One region of the Rummeliibacillus sp. TYF-LIM-RU47 genome, then DNA from elsewhere that is predicted to be linked to it. Evidence: riboswitches for the same ligand, from Rfam matches in the RefSeq annotation. Region 1 holds a riboswitch; the other holds the start of a gene.

Region 1 (3,238 bases):
GAGCCTGAAAACAAACAAAATGGTTCTACTGCCAAAGCTGATTCAGGTTTATCATTAGAACAAGTATTTAAAAAATCTACTGAAGCCTCTAAAAACTTAAAAAGTTACAGAACAAAAATGGAAGTTATACAAAATATTAATTCTGGACAAAATAATGTAGAGACAGATACAGGCATCATTATGGATGTAGTTCAAAATCCTATGTCTTTCTATCAAAAGTTAATGATGAAGGCTCCAGAGTCTGACAAAATGATTCAAACAAAAAGCTATTTTACAAAGGACGGTATGTTTACGTATGATCCAAATTCAAAAAAATGGATGAAGTTCCCTTCAGAAATGGCGGATCAATTAGCGCAAGCTTCCAACCAACAAACAGATCCTATGGCGGAGATTAAACAACTGAAGAAATTCGTCAAGGACTTTAAATTTAAACAAAATGATAAAAACTATATCCTATTATTAAATGCTTCAGGTGAAAAGTTCACTCATTTCATTCAAGAAAAAGTTCAAAAAACATTGCCAGCTGGAATGGCTAGTTCTGCTGAATTGTTGAAAGATATGAAAATCAACAAAGTAGATTATGAGATTCATATCGATAAAAAGACGTTTTACCCAACTATGTTGAATCTCAACATGGAAATGTCATTGAATGCTCAAGGTCAACCGGTAAAGATAGAGCAAGAAATCATGAGCAAGTATGAAAAATACAACCAAATTAAAGAAATAGTAGTGCCGGAAAAAGTAAAGAAAAAAGCGGTTGAAGTTAATTCATAATGAATAGAATTCAATATGGTGAATAGGCGATTTTAGGAATTAGTAGCAGAATCAATGCGAGTAAGATAATTTGGCAAGCGATTGTTTAGTAAATTGTTCTGCGGGGTAATAAATATATGTAAATAAATTTAAATTATCTGCAGAAAGGATGTTTGCGATGCTTTGGACGCTAATAGGACTCCTAGTTCTTTTCTGGGTATTAGGCCTTATATTCCATATTGGCGGAGGATTAATTCATATCCTTCTTGTCATAGCGCTGATTGTCTTTATTGTTCGCCTATTCTCTGGAACAGCACGAAGGTGACCGACGTAGTATATAAAAGAAAATAAAAAAGAGTGCCTTAGAAGAAATGCTTCTAAGGCACTCTTTTTAAAGTGACTAAGATTAATAGCTTTCTTTTTTGTTTTACTAAGTTTATAATGATTTCGAATAAAAGAATATTCCTTCGGGGTCGGGTGAAATTCCCAATCGACGGTGATGAAGCAATTCTAAGCCCGTGAGCCTTTTTTAAAGGCAGGATTTTGGTGAGAATCCAAAGCCGACAGTATAGTCTGGATGGGAGAAGGATGTAGAGCAAGCTTAATGCCTTGTGAAGAAAAATATACTTCAATAGGCTTATTTAGTGATGACTTTTACATATGAATTCCAACACAACCCCGTAGAGAAATCTATGGGTTTTTCTTTTTTCTGAAACTCATACACAATTTTATATGGTTGTCCTTCGGGGTCGGGTGAAATTCCCAATCGACGGTGATGAAGCAATTCTAAGCCCGTGAGCCTTTTTTAAAGGCAGGATTTTGGTGAGAATCCAAAGCCGACAGTATAGTCTGGATGGGAGAAGGATGTAGAGCAAGCTTAATGCCTTATGAAGAAAAAAATACTTCAATAGGTTTATTTGGTGATGTCTTTGCAGCTAAATCATTCCACAATGTACCCCGTAGAGAAATCTATGGGTTTTTCTTTTTTCTAAAGCTCATACACAATTTTATATGGTTTGTCCTTCGGGGTCGGGTGAAATTCCCAATCGACGGTGATGAAGTAATTCTAAGCCCGTGAGCCTTTTTAAGGCAGGATTTGGTGAGAATCCAAAGCCGACAGTATAGTCTGGATGGGAGAAGGACGTATGGTGAGTGGTACCAGCCTTTGGAAGAAAAATACACCTTCCTAGGTTTATTTAGTGCACCCATTTTTACATACAATCTCCTAAACTCCTTAGTTGACAATAGCTAAGGGGTTTTCTATTTGTAATGAACTACAGCAGATAGGGAGGAAAGAAATGACGGATGAATTTTATATGAGCCTTGCTTTAGATTTAGCAGGAACTACTAAGCAGCAAACGTCGCCAAATCCAGCAGTAGGAGCCGTTATTGTTTCAAATGGCGAAATAGTAGGCCTTGGCGCACATTTAAAGGCGGGGAGCCCGCATGCTGAAATTCATGCCCTACGAATGGCGGGATCACAAGCGAAAGGAAGCACTGTTTATGTAACGCTAGAACCTTGCAGCCATTACGGAAAAACACCTCCTTGTGCTAACGCATTAATTGAAGCAGGTGTAAGTCGTGTAGTCATCGCTGCACAGGATCCCAATTCATTAGTTGCGGGCAAAGGATTGCAGCTTTTAAGAGATGCTGGGATTGAAGTAACGACAGATATTTTGCTAGCAAGAGCGCAGGCATTAAATAAAGAATTCTTTGCTTATATTCAACAACGAAAACCGTTTGTTACTTTAAAACAGGCCATCACATTAGACGGTAAAATAGCAGCAAAAAGAGGAATCGGGGAGCAAATTACAAGTAAGGAATCACAGGTGGATGTTCATAAGGATCGCGAAAATCATGATGCCATCTTAGTAGGAATCGGCACGGTATGTTCAGACAATCCACGCCTTACCAATCGACTTGGAAATACAAAGAAGCAACCGATTCGAATAATTTTAGACACGCATTTAAGGATTACGCCAGATAGATTGGTGATAATGGATAGTTCCGCGCCAACGTGGATTGTAACGGGTTCAAAAGCTTCAGCAGAAAAGATTGCACAGTTAAGCCAGATATCACATGTGGAGATTCTGCAGCTTTCAAATCCTTTAATTGATATAGAAGAATTATTACTAGAGCTGGGAAAACGCCAAATTATGAAGCTGTATGTAGAAGGCGGCCAAACGGTCAATGCAAGTTTTTTGAAATCCGGTTCAGTAAATCAATTAATCACATATATAGCGCCTAAAATTGTCGGTGGGACAAACGCTATTTCAATGTTTTCTGACTTAGGAGTGAAACAAATGGAGAATGCTTTTGAACTCAGATTGCAGGAAATCAACAAAATCGGTGAAGATTTGAAAATAGTATCTGTATTGAAATGAGGTGGAATCCATTTTTACTGGAATAGTAGAAGATATAGGTAAGGTCAAAGCAATCAAACGTGGCGGTCAAAGTATGCAATTAACAATAGACTCTCGAAAGA
Region 2 (3,238 bases), on a different contig from region 1:
ATGATATTTTAAGCGATGAAACAAATGCAGTTATAGCAGACAAGCCTGGTCATGATCTATTTTCTTTGCAAGAAGGGGTGAATTCAGAGAAGATAAAAGAGCGGATTATTCGTGAAAAATCCTTCAATAAAGCTTTTACTTCATCTAAACCTATTGTGAAAGAAATGATGCTTCCTTCCTCAACCGAGAAGGACCATGTTGAATCGTATATTGTTTTAGCCTTTCCTTTAAATGTTGAGAAGATGGAGCATAGTGTCGTCTTTATCTATCAAAGTCCTGATGCGATTCATCGAACATCAAAAGAAACAACAAAGATTGTATTTCTATCAGCTATTATAGCCTTTCTATTAACAACTTTCTTTGCCTTTTTCTTATCAACGCGTATCACATCCCCTTTATTGAAAATTCGTGAAGCGGCGTTTGAATTAGCGAAGGGACACTTTGATAAAAAGGTACCGGTCCTGCAAAATGACGAAATTGGTCAGTTAGGGATAGCCTTTAACCAAATGGGTAAGCAGCTCAAGCACCATATGGAAGTTATCAACCAAGAAAAAGAACAACTTTCAAGTATTCTAACTTCGATGACAGATGCTGTTATTACATTTAATAGTGAAAGAAGTATCATATTAAGCAATCCTCCCGCGGATCTCTTGCTTCAGAAATGGGCGATCAAAAAACGAGATGAACACCAATTGATCCCTAATGAAATTTACCATATGCTTGACCATGTCTTAGAAATGGAAGAAGTATTAAGAGAAGAGTTGGAAATGGAAGGGGCATATTTTTTAATCTCTATAAGCCCTCTCTATAGCGGTGATTCTGTGCGGGGGGCTGTTGCCGTGCTTCGCGATAAAACAGAAGAACATCGCTTAGATAAGTTGCGTTCTGACTTTATCGCAAATGTGTCACACGAACTAAGAACGCCGATTGCTATGCTGCAAGGCTATAGTGAAGCTATTATCGATGATGTCGTATCTAGTGAGGAAGAACGGAACGAAATGATACGAATTATCTATGATGAATCACAGAGAATGGGTAGGTTGGTTACAGATTTGCTAGATTTGGCGAGGATGGAATCGGGGAACATCACCTTATATAAAGAAGTAGTACCGATTACGCCTGTGTTCGAACGAATCACCCAGAAATTTGTTCAAGCAGCAAGAGAAAAGCATATCACGCTAACCTACTCATCGTCATTTGATGATGTGACACTGATTAGTTTAGATGAAGACCGCATTGAGCAAGTCCTAACCAATTTAATTGACAATGCCATTCGCCATACAAGGGAAAAAGGTATAGTACAAGTTGTTGTTGATCAGCAGCAAGACTATGCGCGTATCCAAGTTAAGGATAATGGCGCAGGTATTCCAAAAGAAGACATAGAATATGTATTTGAACGATTCTATAAGGCTGATAAAGCAAGAACTAGGGGAAAAGGCGGCACAGGATTAGGACTTGCGATTACTAAAAATATTATTGAAGCACATAAAGGCAGGATCTTGGTAGAAAGTGAAGTGGATGTGGGTACAAGTTTTATTTTCTACTTGCCGTTAGCCAAGGTCAGTGAAAATAAATTTTAATAAATAAAAACGCCAGCATAAAGTTGCTGGCGTTTTTTGTTACAACGAATGGTGCAACTCTCTTTACAAAGTTCTAAATCTCTTATATAGTTGAATTGTAATAAAAACATATTGATTCATCTTCGGGGCAGGGTGAAATTCCCGATCGGCGGTATTAGAGGCATTTTGACCTCTTGAGCCCGCGAGCCGTTAAGGCAGGACTTGGTGAGAATCCAGGGCCGACAGTATAGTCTGGATGGGAGAAGGTGAAGGTACGGTCGTCTGTGCATTTTTTTGTGAAATGCGAGGACGTTTATTTGACTATGCCTAACTCTCCCTTAAGCGAATTTTTGCTTAGGGGTTTATTTGTTCATAATCAAAACGGGCCTTTCCTCTTTTTGAAGTGAATCGCAAAAGGAGAGAAAAACGTTGAAGAACACACGTCTACAAAAAATGGTGACGATTGGAATGTTGAGCAGTATTTCATTTGTATTAATGATTTTTAACTTTCCATTGCCTCCATTCCCGGCTTTTCTAGAAGTCGACTTTAGTGATATCCCCGCTCTTTTGGCAACAATTACAATGGGGCCTGTTGCAGGAATAACAGTAGAAGTCATCAAAAATGTGCTAGATTGGTTTTATAAAGGCAGCCCAACAGGTGTGCCAGTAGGACATTTGGCAAATATTACAACAGGTATATTATTTATTATGCCGGTTTACTTTGTATATAAACGTTTAACAACTACCAAAGGGCTTTCAACTGGATTAGTAGTCGGTACAATTTCAATGGCTATAGGGATGAGCGTTCTTAATTATTTCTTATTTATGCCGATGTATTCCTACTTCTTAAATGTACCAACTGAGACAGGGACTGTCCTAACAAAAACAATTGTAACGGGTATATTGCCTTTTAATATTATTAAAGGTATTATCCTAACAGCTATCTTCTTGCTTCTAGCTTCAAACATGAAAAAGTGGATACAAAAACAGCAAAAACAATATATGTAAAAATAGATTGCTAGCTTATGATAAATAAGCTAGCTTTTTTTGTTTAATGGAGTTCGAGCTAATGAGCCCCTTTTTTCTTTAAATTATAGTATAATAGATAAGTCGTTTTAAAAGCCAAGATTTATCGGCGTCTAAAAATTACTGACCCCGTCTTAATATCTTGTAAATATGAAAGATAGGTGAAATAAATGAAATATCAAGTTTTATTATATTATTTCTATACAAAAATCGAAGATCCTACGCAATTTGCTCAGGAGCATCTAGCATACTGCCAATCAAATGAATTAAAAGGCCGTATATTGGTTGCTCCAGAAGGAATCAATGGTACACTTTCTGGAACTGTAGAAGCTACAAATGCATATATGGATTATATGCGAAACAATCCACTTTTTGAGGGAATTGTTTTTAAAATAGATGAAGCAGAGGGCCATGCCTTTAAAAAAATGCATGTACGTCCGAAAGATGAATTGGTGAATCTCCATTTAGAAGAAGATATTAATCCAAATGAATTAACCGGTGAATATTTAGAACCAGCAGAGTTTTTGAAAAGAATGCAAGAAGATAATACAGTTGTGATAGATGCACGTAACACATATGAATATGATCTGGGGCATTTTAGAGGTGCGATTCGTCCAGATATTCAAACATTCCGCGAATTGCCAGAGTGGATT

Evidence for each region. A riboswitch is a leader RNA that binds a small molecule or an ion and turns the genes downstream of it on or off. The one in region 1 is predicted to bind FMN.
Region 2: linked by a shared signal. The riboswitch ahead of F0527_RS04830 (ECF transporter S component) and the one ahead of ribD (bifunctional diaminohydroxyphosphoribosylaminopyrimidine deaminase/5-amino-6-(5-phosphoribosylamino)uracil reductase RibD) in region 1 are both predicted to bind FMN.

The regions. Positions count from the first base shown of each region.
Region 1 is NZ_VVIR01000005.1:136,359-139,596, reverse strand. Features, by position in the region: gene F0527_RS15430 (DUF6612 family protein) at 1-774, shown strand, start outside; gene F0527_RS15425 (lmo0937 family membrane protein) at 932-1,078, shown strand; FMN riboswitch at 1,213-1,346, shown strand; FMN riboswitch at 1,489-1,622, shown strand; FMN riboswitch at 1,769-1,899, shown strand; gene ribD (bifunctional diaminohydroxyphosphoribosylaminopyrimidine deaminase/5-amino-6-(5-phosphoribosylamino)uracil reductase RibD) at 2,052-3,137, shown strand; gene ribE (riboflavin synthase) at 3,148-3,238, shown strand, end outside.
Region 2 is NZ_VVIR01000001.1:989,162-992,399, forward strand. Features, by position in the region: gene F0527_RS04825 (ATP-binding protein) at 1-1,580, shown strand, start outside; FMN riboswitch at 1,695-1,831, shown strand; gene F0527_RS04830 (ECF transporter S component) at 1,989-2,567, shown strand; gene trhO (oxygen-dependent tRNA uridine(34) hydroxylase TrhO) at 2,756-3,238, shown strand, end outside.